3 regions of the Agrobacterium vacciniicorymbosi genome follow, and region 2 is predicted to be linked to each of the others. Evidence: predicted binding sites of a transcription regulator. Region 2 holds the regulator's gene; each other region holds the start of a gene.
The links. The regulator PhoB, encoded in region 2, activates phosphate uptake and scavenging genes when phosphate is short. The targets are predictions, from matches to a motif close to TGTCATNNANCTGTCAT.
Positions count from the first base shown of each region.

Region 1 (4,106 bases), on a different contig from region 2:
CCGGCAGCCGCAAATTGCTCGTCGATCCCCGTCGAGCCGCCGTCTTGACCGAACATTTTATGGAATGTCTGCGTTGCAAACGCCCAACTATGGAGCGTTTTGCCATCCACGCCGAGCGGGTTCTCCAGGCTTTGATCCACACCTGCGCCGTACCCATCGAGCGATATTGAAAAACTGCGAACAACCAAGCGTGACATCTGCACCTCCCGCGTCTTAGGGGAAAAGTAGCAGAGTTGGCCCGGTTTACAATTCCTGTCCCAGGTTCACCGCCGTCGGCACTTCCTTCGCCGGGCTGCTTTCCTTTTCGCTGCCACCGCCGGAGAGATGCGAGGCGATGAGTTCGCCGTGGAATTTTGCCATTTCGTAGCAGTAAGTGATCTCGCGCTTTTCAGCGGACCAGTACACATCCGGACGGCCGCAGGTGCGGGCCGTCAGCTTGACGTCGCCCTTGAGCGTATAGCCGTTGAAGCTGCGGGCAATCAGATCGAGAACTTTGGATTCCTTGACGATGGTGGCGTAGATATCCAGAAACGGATCGCGCACCGGCTCATAGCGGGCGATGAATTTGGTTGCACCGGCCTTGGCCACATAAGGTTTCAGCACCTCGTTCCAGTGGCTGACGGTTTGCGGGTAAGCCGTTTCACAGGCCTTCCAGTCATCCTTGGGCAGACCCATCATATCGGCCAGATCGCCATAGCCACCGGCATCCTTGCCGACCATCAGGCAGGCCATCTGCCGGTCACGCGCGGGGTTAGGCACCAGCGTCGAATAAAGCGGGGAATTGTGGTCCGGCAAGGCCTGAGCCGAGCGGGCCAGATACCAGCTGTCGGTTGCGTTGACGATGGCCGTGTCCAGCCATTCCTCGTTCGCTTCTAGCATCATCGTCCCGGCCAGCTGATCGGCGGCGTCCTTGCCCGCTCCCGGCTCGGGCAGCGCCAGATCGGAAATCAGCATGCGGGATGCTTCGTGGTAGAGGCTGAAAATTGCGTTACCGATGACGAAATTCACCGTCTGCTGCAATTGCTCGTCCGAAAGATCATCCAGCGCGGGTGCTGTTTGCGCATGGGCGGCAGGTGAGATGAACGAAAAAACGGTGACCAGAGAAGCGGTCATCAACCTGCGCAGCATGGACGTCAACTTTCTAAAACGAGGACGTATGATTGATTGCGAAAGTAAACGGCACAAGCAATGGGCTGGTTGCCTCCAGAGGCAAGAAACGGGTGGATACACGACTCTTTGAAGAGCATAGCGACAAACTAGCAACGCAAAGGAGCCGTTATGACCGAGATCGTTTTTACCGCCATGGCCGCCAGTGAGGCCGAAGCCTTTCGCAATGGAAAGCCGGATGCCAACGGGCAGAATCCCGAACCATCGATTGCCGTCGGCACCTATCCCTGCCGTGTTTGCCTTGGGCAGATAAAGGATGGCGAGGCCATGCTTCTACTGGCCTATCGCCCCTTCCCGCACCTGCAACCCTTTGCGGAAACCGGACCTATTTTCATTCATGCCGAAGCCTGCGAGCCCCCTGCCGCAGACGACATATTGCCGCCGATGCTGGACAGTCCCGACTATATCGTGCGCGGCTACAGCCATATTGATCGAATCGTCTACGGTACGGGTGCCGTGACTGCGACGGGTGAGATTGCAGACCGGGCAAAGGAGCTGCTGGGGCGGGATGACATCGCCTATGTTCACGTCCGCTCCGCCCGCAACAATTGCTACCAATGCCGCATAGATCGCGCCTGAATACGCAGTTGCGCTTAATTTTACCGAATAAGATAAGCGGCCCGCAAATTTTTCGTGCGATTTTGGGACAGTGATAAATCGGGAATTATGAAGATGACCGGCAATCTGACCATGCAGAATCGCGGCGCGGGCCGCAGCAAGACACGCATTTATGGAACAGTGCAGTATTTCAATCAATCGGTGAAAGGCCGTGTGGTCGATCTTTCGGCTACCGGCATGGCGCTGGAACTGGAAGGCGCATTCGCCGCGGCCAAGGGAAGCCGGGTCAAGGTGCAGAGCGAAGACCTCGGCTTCATCGAAGGCACGGTGCAGTGGCAGCACATGAACAGGCTTGGCCTGCAATTGCAGCTTTCCACCAACACGCTGGCCCAGCTTTCCTCCTACTTCCGTTTCTTCCATGCGGATGTGAAGCCGACGCTGGCTGGATGAAATGAAATTTACCGGATGGTTTAAAAATCCGGGACAAGTCACATGGCTGTCATTTTGATGATGGACTCCTCGATTATTCGTTTTACGCTGCCGCCTTCCCATGCAGCCTGAACTCATTCGAGGAGCTTCCATGTCTTCGCTTATCGGCCTTCATCCCATCACGCGACGTTCCCTGCTGGGAGGCATTGCCGCCTCTTCGGCCCTTGTCATGCTTCACCCGTTTGCGGCGCGTGCGCAGGGCAACCAGGCGCATCTGCGCATCATGGAAACGACGGATATTCACGTCCACGTTTTCCCTTATGATTATTACGCCGATAAGCCGAACGACACGCTGGGTCTGGCCCGCACCGCCTCCATCATCGACAGCATTCGTGCCGAAGCCGGCAACTCCATGCTGGTAGACAATGGCGACTTCCTTCAGGGCAACCCGCTGGGCGATTACATTGCCTATGAGCGGGGCATGAAGGCGGGTGACAAGCACCCGGTCATCAATGCCATGAATGTGCTGGGTTATGATTGCGGCACGCTGGGTAACCACGAGTTCAATTATGGGCTCGATTTTATGTTCAACACACTGGGCGGTGCTGGCTTCCCCTACGTTTGTGCCAACCTGACCAAGGGCCAGCTTGCTTCCGACCCCAAGCAGGACGACCTTTTCTTCAAGCCCTATGTGATCCTTGAAAAGCAGATCAAGGACGGCTCCGGCGCGACCAGCCCGGTCAAGGTCGGCATCATCGGCTTCGTACCACCGCAGATCATGATGTGGGATGCCAAGAACCTTGAAGGCAAAGCACAGACCCGCGATATCGTCGATGCCGCCAAGGCCTGGGTGCCCGTGATGAAGGAACAGGGTGCTGATATCATCATCGCGCTGTCGCATTCCGGTATCGAAGGCAAGGGCCAGAGCGACCGCATGGAAAATGCCTCGCTATATCTCGCTGGCGTTCAAGGCATCGATGCCGTCTTCACAGGCCACCAGCATCTCGTCTTCCCCGGCCCTAAGACATGGGATGGCATTGAAGGTGCCGATCCGGTCAAGGGCACGCTGATGGGCAAGCCAGCCGTCATGGCCGGTTTCTGGGGCTCGCATATGGGCCTCATTGACCTGCTGCTGGAAAAGGATGGCAAGAACTGGAAGATCGTGGACTTTACCACCGAAGCCCGCCCGATCTATCACCGCGACGATAACCGCAAGATCGTGGCCGACGTGAAGGACAAGCCGGAAATCATCGCCGCCGCCAAGACCGATCACGAAGCCACCCTCGCCTATGTTCGCCGCCCCGTGGGCAAGACATCTGCGCCGCTCTATTCCTATTTCGCGCTGGTCGCGGATGATCCATCCGTGCAGATCGTGTCCAATGCCCAGACCTGGTACATCAAGGACATGCTGAAGGAAGGCCAGTATAAGGATCTGCCGGTTCTGTCTGCCGCCGCTCCCTTCAAGGCTGGTGGTCGTGGTGGCTCGGATTATTACACCGATGTCCCCGCCGGTGACATCGCCATCAAGAACGTCGCCGACCTCTACCTCTACCCCAACACGGTGCAGGCCGTGCTGATCACAGGCGCGCAGGTCAAGGACTGGCTGGAAATGTCGGCAGGCATGTTCAACACGGTCGAGGCTGGTGCAAAGGACGCGCCGCTGCTGAACAACGATTTCCCGTCCTACAATTACGATGTCATCGACGGCGTGACCTACCAGATCGACATCTCCAAACCGGCCAAGTTCGATAAGGATGGCAAGGCCGTCACGCCGGAAAGCAACCGTATCGTCAACCTTCAGTTCGGCGGTAAACCTATCGATCCGGCACAGAAATTCGTGGTGGCAACGAACAATTACCGCGCCAGCGGTGGAGGCAAGTTCCCCGGTATCGCGTCCGACAAGATCATCTTCGTTGCGCCGGACACAAACCGCGATGTCATCGTGCGCTACA
Region 1 is NZ_JBETMF010000001.1:20,418-24,523, reverse strand. It holds gene ABUK73_RS00195 (dihydrofolate reductase family protein) at 1-197, opposite strand, end outside; gene ABUK73_RS00190 (DUF4344 domain-containing metallopeptidase) at 244-1,128, opposite strand; gene ABUK73_RS00185 (DUF1203 domain-containing protein) at 1,279-1,746, shown strand; gene ABUK73_RS00180 (PilZ domain-containing protein) at 1,840-2,175, shown strand; gene ABUK73_RS00175 (bifunctional 2',3'-cyclic-nucleotide 2'-phosphodiesterase/3'-nucleotidase) at 2,306-4,106, shown strand, end outside.
Region 1: a site for PhoB is predicted at 2,212-2,228, ahead of ABUK73_RS00175 (bifunctional 2',3'-cyclic-nucleotide 2'-phosphodiesterase/3'-nucleotidase). Genes of this name have one in related genera too.

Region 2 (4,106 bases):
AACTGCGCGCCAATTACACCATCGTCATCGTTACCCACTCCATGCAGCAGGCAGCCCGCGTGTCGCAGCGCACCGCCATGTTCCATCTGGGCCATCTGGTGGAAGAAAACGACACCGACAAGATGTTCACCAACCCGGACGACCAGCGCACGCAGGACTACATCATGGGTCGCTTCGGCTGATCTGACGCTGGTTCAAACCCTTCGCATGGCACCGCTTGAGCCCGGTCGGGCTTGCGGGCCAGTGCATCGAAACTGGAGACTTCGAACATGCCGACACATTCCCATATTATGTCCGCCTATGATGATGAACTGAAGTTCCTCACCCGCCGCATCGCCGAAATGGGTGGTCTGGCTGAACAGATGTGCGCCGATGCGGTGCGCGCTCTGGTCAACTCGGATGCAGCGCTGGCCCAGAAGGTCATCTCTGACGATACGATCCTCGATCATGCCGAGCGCGAGATCGGCGACAAGGCCATCGTGACCATCGCCAAGCGTCAGCCCATGGCGTCCGACCTGCGTGAAATCATCGGTTCGCTGCGCATCGCTGCCGATCTGGAGCGCGTCGGCGATCTTGGCAAAAATACTGCCAAGCGCGTCATCGCCGTTGCCGGCACTGGCGTTCCGCGCAAGCTGGCCCGTGGACTGGAGCACCTGTCGGAACTGGCGCTGGTGCAGCTGAAGGAAGTGCTGGACGTCTATTCCACGCGCTCCGCAGAAAAGGCACAGGCCATCCGCGAGCGCGACGAAGAGATCGACGCCATGTATACCTCGCTGTTCCGCGAGCTTTTGACCTACATGATGGAAGATCCGCGCAACATCACGACCTGCACGCATCTGCTGTTCTGCGCAAAGAACATCGAGCGCGTCGGCGACCATGCGACCAACATCGCGGAAACCATCTATTACATGGCCACCGGCAGCCAGCCGGAAGGTGAGCGTCCGAAGGACGATAGTTCCAACACGCTCGGTGCAGTAACCGAGTAAGTTTTACAGCATCGGCGCCCTTGGATCGGAAACGATGTTTGGAATGCCGGTGTGTAGATCAACAGGCCAGAGCGTCCGTGATGCGTCCAAATGAACGCATGGCGCTCTGGTAAGACTGGCGGAGTCCCAAGCCTATGGTGCCGAAAATCGCAGTTGTCGAAGATGAAGAGGCTTTGAGCGTTCTTCTTCGTTACAATCTGGAATCCGAAGGTTACGATGTCGACACCATTCCCCGTGGCGACGAGGCGGAAATCCGCCTGCAGGAGCGCACGCCGGATCTGCTGATCCTGGACTGGATGCTGCCGGGCGTTTCCGGCATCGAACTGTGCCGTCGCCTGAGAATGCGCCCCGAGACCGAGCGTCTGCCAATCATCATGTTGACGGCACGCGGTGAGGAAAGCGAGCGGGTGCGCGGACTGGCCACGGGTGCTGACGACTATGTGGTCAAGCCATTCTCCACCCCGGAACTGATGGCGCGCGTCAAAGCCATGCTGCGCCGCGCCCGCCCGGAGGTTCTGTCGTCTGTTCTGAAATGCGGTGATATCGAGCTGGATCGCGAAACGCACCGCGTCCACCGCAAGACCCGCGAAGTGCGCCTCGGGCCAACCGAATTCCGCCTTCTGGAGTTCCTGATGGTCTCGCCGGGCCGCGTCTTCTCCCGCTCGCAACTTCTCGACGGCGTCTGGGGTCACGATATCTATGTGGACGAACGCACCGTAGACGTCCATGTCGGCCGCCTGCGCAAGGCGCTCAACTTCTCCAACATGCAGGATGTAATCCGCACCGTTCGCGGCGCGGGTTATTCCATGGAAGCCTGACAGGCGCTCCACCACTGATATTTCGCACAACGCGCGCTATTGCCTCACCGGGTCAACAGCGCGCGTTTTGTATTTTTGCGCAGCTTAGGCAGGAATAGGTACGAGAAGGGGAGCCATCTCCAGCCGGTAACGAAGATATATTTTTGACTCCTTTGAACTGGTTTGCGCCAGAAGTTGCGGATGGAAAGGGGAAGCGGGGATATCCGCTTGCCGCGCAGTTTTCCTGAGTAAAAACAAAGGGCAGGTACATTTTCAAAATTGAAAATCCAGCACGGATTATTATATTTCTGAAGAGGCTGCTGCGTTGCAAGATAAACGCTCATTTCAATGATCTGAAATTTAAAGTTTGACTATCCGGCCATAACCCTCTATCACTGGTTTATCGATATTTTGCTTGCTGAGCTTTGGTTGCCGCGCGATTAGCACCGCGTTTTGAACTAACCCTTTCCTTCAAAAAAATCGCTATACTCGCACACAGGGCGTCAGTTCTGTGATCTATAACTTATGCTTTGAAAGGGTTCATTATGACCACAGGCACAGTAAAATGGTTTAACTCCACCAAGGGCTTCGGCTTCATTCAGCCAGACAACGGCGGCACAGACGCATTCGTACACATCTCCGCTGTAGAGCGTGCAGGTATGCGCGAAATCGTTGAAGGCCAGAAGCTGAGCTACGACCTTGAGCGCGACAACAAGTCGGGCAAAATGTCGGCCTGCAATCTCCAGGCTGCTTAATACGGACTCCGCTTTCCTTTGACCACGGATGTACTGGCACTGTCGAAAGCATGAGACCAAGCGAGGTCAGGCACGTTGCCTGGCCTTTTTTTGTGCCGCCCGGCGGTACAGGCTTCGGACACCGCGCCCATGGGCGCAAACGCTCCGGGCCACTCGATCCACCCCGCAGCGGCGTTTTTGGAAATCGATCCCGATTTCGGCTGATGCGACAGGAAGGAAATTCCATGTCTGAAACACACAGCAAATCTCGCCAGCAGGCGGAAATCGCATTCGGTGAAACGCAGTCGCAGTTCTTTGCACGCGGCCACGCTGTTGATGAACTCAATTCGATTGCCCAGGCGCGTGATGAAAAGACGCAGCGCCTGCGTGAAGCGCGCCTTGCCAAGGAACTGCAAGACAGCCTGGCACCTGCCAAGACACCCGCAAAGCGTACCAAGAAATCCTGACCCTGATGGGTGCGGCACCTCAACTGGAATAGAGACTTGAGAAACAACAAAAACGTTAAAAACAGTGAACTGACCGACCGCCGCAGCGCTGCTGCCGAGGCCAAGGCTGCTCTTCTTCAGGCCTATAAGGCCGCCAAGGAAGCTGCCGAACCCAACCGGGAAGCCAAGCAGGCAGAACGCATCGCCGTGGCGGAAGCCCGCGAAGCGCGTCGTGCCGAGCGCGAGCAGCAGAAGCGCGAAGAGCAGAGCCGCCTCGAAGCGGAACGGCTGGCGCATGAAGCCGAGCTTGAAGCCGCTGCGACTGCCGAAGAAGACGCCCGCAAGCTGGCCGATAAAAACCGCGTCGCCCGCGTCATCGAAGATGAAGCCGCCCGCAAGGCCGAGCGCGATCGTCGCTATGCCAACCGCAAGGCCCGCCAGGGTTAAAGCTATCTGCCATGATCCAGCAGCCATTCGAATGAAGGGCTGCGATCTGGCAGGATGGACCTGTGGTCATTCGTGCTTGCGGGAACATTGGCGGTTAAGCCGCCAATCAAAGGTGCCAGTGCATCTCCGCGCAGCTATTGCGCCTCGCAGAACCGTTCTGAACGTTCTGCAAAATTGCTCTTCCTACATACGTGAAATCCGGTCACAAAACTTCCGTTCCATGGAGGGCTTGCTTCATTGCAAGCAGGCATAGCTCAGCAGTTTGTAAGAGCAGATGGCGCCATAAGGCTATAAAAGCCGCGCCCAATATCCCAAGAAAGATAGAGCAAGCTTCATCGCTTTTGGCCGCGCGCGCAACTGGCGTTAAATTTCGACCTATCAAAGCGATGGGCAGGTGTCGGCGCCTGAATCGACGTTTGTCGATCCCATCGATCGTTGTCTCTGACTTCTTCTTTTGATCGCAGGCATGAAAAAAGCGGGCCAGTCGACCCGCTTTCTTATGTCTCGCAATATGTCTGCCGCCCTTAAGCGCGGCGGCGTTCGCTTACTGGCTGGTAAGCCATCTTCGCGTGGAACTTGCAGTAAGGCGAGGACTCGGAAGCTTCGCAGCCGCAGAAATGGAAGTCGTCCTTCAGCGGGTCGCCGACTGGCCACTTGCAAGTGCGCTCGGTCAGTTCCGTCAGCGTCAGGCGCAGC
Region 2 is NZ_JBETMF010000004.1:136,768-140,873, forward strand. It holds gene pstB (phosphate ABC transporter ATP-binding protein PstB) at 1-182, shown strand, start outside; gene phoU (phosphate signaling complex protein PhoU) at 270-986, shown strand; gene phoB (phosphate regulon transcriptional regulator PhoB) at 1,121-1,804, shown strand; gene ABUK73_RS08315 (hypothetical protein) at 1,849-2,127, opposite strand; gene ABUK73_RS08320 (cold-shock protein) at 2,329-2,538, shown strand; gene ABUK73_RS08325 (hypothetical protein) at 2,763-2,984, shown strand; gene ABUK73_RS08330 (DUF6481 family protein) at 3,021-3,410, shown strand; gene ABUK73_RS08335 (GcrA family cell cycle regulator) at 3,935-4,106, opposite strand, start outside.

Region 3 (4,106 bases), on a different contig from region 2:
CGCACGCGTGGGTTATGCCATCGGCACGCTGGGCAATGCGCAGGCCTTCGATAAAATCCGCAATCACTTCGGCATGCCCCGCGTGTCGGTCGCAGCCGCGCTGGCAGCTCTGAAGGATCAGGCCTATCTGCGCGATGTGGTCAAACGCATCGCCAACGCCCGCGAGCGCATCTCCACCATCGCCCGCCAGAATGGCCTCTCCCCCCTTCCCTCCGCCACCAACTTCGTCACCATCGATTGCCACAAGGACGGCGCTTACGCCAAAGCCATCGTGGACGGCCTGATGGAACACGGCGTCTTCGTCCGCATGCCCGGCGTAGAACCGCTGAACCGCTGCATCCGCGTGAGTGCGGCCCCGGACGCCAAGCTGGATTTGTTTGCCGAAGCGCTGCCGAAGGTGCTGACGGGGTTGGGTTGAGGCCTACCCAAGATCGAACAGCGATGCTTTTGGATATGGAAGCGCCAATGGCGGCATTTCGGCCAGTGAAAAATATCTGATCGATTTGGTCTCGCTATCCAATGGCGCCGACAGCCCTCGTTCGATGCGGCATGCAAAAAGCGTCACCACATATTCAACCCGATCGCCATTCGGATACACATATCGGAAATCCCGGCCACCGAAGACGTCGATGATTTTCTGGACACTCACCTCGAAGCCAGTTTCCTCTCTGACTTCCCGGATGATAGCCTGCCGCGGCGTTTCACCCGGTTCAATTGCGCCTGCGGGCAGGCTCCACGCCTCACCCGATGCCTTTCCCTGAAGCAATATGCGCCCCTCGTCATCGTGGATGACGGCTGCAACTGACGGCACGATCAAAAGCTCAGCGCCGATTTTGTCCCGAATTGCCGCGATGTAGGATGCCATGGATAAGCCGATGCCCATTAATAGACTGCCAGCAACATAATCGCGGTTTAAGATCACATTCTGACAAAACAAAAAAACCGTGCCGGCCTTGTTTCTGCCGGTCACGGTTTGATGTTTTTCAGCGTGGATCTGAGCTGTCCCTTTTCGGGAGTATTCTTTTTGTATCCGGCCGGGACTGGAGGAAACCTGCCGGTGAGAATGGCGGTCTTTTAACCGCTCTGTCTTTTTATCTGGCGCCGGTTGGTCCGGTGCTCGATTGTTAGTGTGTGGTCATCCAGTCGCGGGCGGCGCGCAGTGCCGTTGCGAGGTCTGCCTTGTTCATGTTGCGGGCCAGATCGGCGCGCAGCGAAGCTGCCCGTTCCGAACCCTTGATAGCGGCGATGTTGAGCCATTTGTGGGCAGCAATGAGGTCCACCGGGCAGCCGCGGCCTGTCGCGTAGATCAGGCCGAGGTTGCAGAAGACGTCCGCGCGGCTTTGGCCACCGGCGACTGCCATTTCGATATCGCGAACTTCAAAGCGTGCCATTTTTCTTTATCCTGTTTGCCCGTTTTCTCTCTGTCTTGGCTCCTCTGCGGGAGCTTTCCGGTTTGAAGGCCTTACCGTCTTCTGCGGCTTGTTCTGGCCTTTTCCGTCGGCAGGTTTTCCCTGCTCTTTCGATGTCCCCACTATGCCAAACGGGCTTCAACGGGCGCTTAAAATCCATGATTAATAGGGGACAAACAAAGTCCAAACGATTGGTAAAGTTGGGTTTTTGTTAAATATCACAAGGCCCGGAAATTAAGGACTTTGCGGACAATTTTACGAAAAGTTTACGGATGAAATTCAACCCTTTCGTAACCACGTCCCAACTCGACATTTTTCGATGGATGATTTTTCGCGGCGCAAAGGCGTGAAAAAGCGCCGAATTTCGCCGCAGCCCATATTTCCTTTTACGTCCACGTCAACTATAAATCTGCGCATTCGCATGAGGAGTTGCGAGCGCTGAACCCTTAATGATTGCACGGGTAAGCCAAAGCTGGATTGGGAGGTCCATATGAAGAGAACGTTGATACTTGCCGTTTCTGCATTTTTGATGGGCAGCAGCGCCTTTGCCGCAGAAGCTATCGAAGGCAACTGGAAAACCGCCAGCGGCGAGACCGCCGTCATCGCCCCCTGCGGCTCCGCCTTTTGCGTCACGCTGAAAACCGGCAAGCACGCTGGAAAGCAGATCGGCAAGATGAGCGGCACCGGCAACAGCTATTCCGGCGAAATCACCGACCCTGCCAATGATAAGACCTATTCCGGCACCGGCACCGTTTCCGGCAGCTCGCTCAGCATGAAGGGCTGCGTGCTGAAGGTGCTGTGCAAGTCCCAGACATGGTCGCGTCTGTAATCAACACGACATGGACTAAGCGCATGTTTGCAGGCGGGCTCAACCCCGCCTGTATTTGTTTTGACTCCCATCTAACAATTACTTTTAGTTGTAATATATGCGTTAAATCGAATTTTCTCCGTCATATCGCTGTAATAAACCCTCTTTAGTTGCCCTGTCTGGAATTGTTCCAAACTACGAGCGGATGGAGAGCGCTATGACAAAGATCGACACGAGCAAGCTGAGCTGGGATGAGTGGGACGAATTGCAGAACCCGCCACCGGCTGTGACGGATTTCGACCGCGTGGTGGAATCGGCGATTTCGCGTCGCGGTTTCCTTAGTGGCGTTCTGGCATTCGGTTCTGCGGCTGCCGCTCTGGGCACGCTCGGTAATCTGGCATCGTCCACATCTGCACAGGCGCAGGAAGCAGCCTCGCGCTTTCCGTTCAAGCCTATCGCTGCCACCACTGACAACACCATCCATGTGCCTGAGGGTTACAGCTGGAAGCCTGTTGCCAAGTGGGGCCAGCCGCTATTTCCCAACGTGTCAGATATCGACCCGGTCAAGGGTGTCAGCCTTGAGAACTCCGACAAGGTTTTCGGCGAAAACACCGATGGCATGGAGCTTTTCGTGGTCGGCAGCCATCAGCTGATTGCCGTCAACCATGAATATGTGAACAACGAAACCAACCTGCCCCACCGTGAAAAGGGCATGCCTGCCAATCTGGACGAAGTCAAAATCCTCCAGCACATGCAGGGCGTCACCGTCATGGAAGTGGCAGAAGGCAATGATGGCTGGCAGATCGTCGTCGGCAGCCCGTTCAACCGCCGTATTCACCACAACACACCAATGAAGCTGTCCGGCCCTGCTGCTGGCTCCGAACTGGTCAAGACCAAGACCGATGCGAACGGTATCGACTGTCTCGGCACCTTCAACAATTGCGGCGCGGGCCGCACGCCGTGGGGCACATACCTCACCTGCGAAGAAAACTTCAACGGCTATTTCGGCTCCACCGATGCCGCTTTCAAAATGCCAGACGACTACAAGCGTTACGGTATCGCTGCCGAAACCCGTTACGGCTACGAGCTTTTCGATGAGCGCTTCGATGTCTCCAAGCACCCCAACGAGCCACGCCGTGCCGGTTACGTCGTGGAGATCGATCCGTCCAACGCATCCTCCACACCGATCAAGCGCACAGCGCTTGGCCGCATCAAGCATGAAAATGCCGCCGTCGTCATCGCGCGCGATGGTCGTGTGGTCGTCTATATGGGCGACGACGAGCGTGGCGAGTTCCTCTACAAGTACATCTCCAACGGCATCTACGTGCCGGGTGGCGATACGTCCAAGCTGCTGGACGAAGGCACGCTCTACGTTGCCAAGTTCACCGACGACGGCAATGGCGAATGGGTTGCGCTGACGCCAGAATCGACCGGCATGAAGATGGATGAGATTTGCGTCTTCACCCGTCAGGCCGCTTCCAAGGTGGGCGCCACCACCATGGACCGCCCGGAATGGGTCGCCATCAACCCCGTGGCCATTGAAGCCTATTGCGCGTTGACCAACAACAGCCGCCGTGGCGAAATGAAGGACGGCAAGCTGCGCACCAATGGCGGTGGCGATGCCATGCCGCTCAACGCCGCAAACCCGCGCGAAAAGAACGAATACGGCCAGATCGTGCGCTGGTATCCTGAGAACGACGATCACGCGGATGCCAAGTTCAAGTGGGACCTGTTCTGCATGGCTGGCAACCCGGATGTTCACAAGGATGCCTATGCAGGTTCCTCCAACATCAACTCCGGCAACATGTTCAACTCGCCAGATGGCATGATGTTCGATTCGACTGGCCTTCTGTGGATCCAGACAGACGGCGAAGACAGCAATGACGGTC
Region 3 is NZ_JBETMF010000002.1:341,256-345,361, reverse strand. It holds gene ABUK73_RS04955 (pyridoxal phosphate-dependent aminotransferase) at 1-418, shown strand, start outside; gene ABUK73_RS04950 (NUDIX domain-containing protein) at 422-970, opposite strand; gene ABUK73_RS04945 (SEL1-like repeat protein) at 1,125-1,391, opposite strand; gene ABUK73_RS04940 (DUF2147 domain-containing protein) at 1,900-2,238, shown strand; gene ABUK73_RS04935 (PhoX family protein) at 2,435-4,106, shown strand, end outside.
Region 3: a site for PhoB is predicted at 2,358-2,374, ahead of ABUK73_RS04935 (PhoX family protein). Genes of this name have one in related genera too.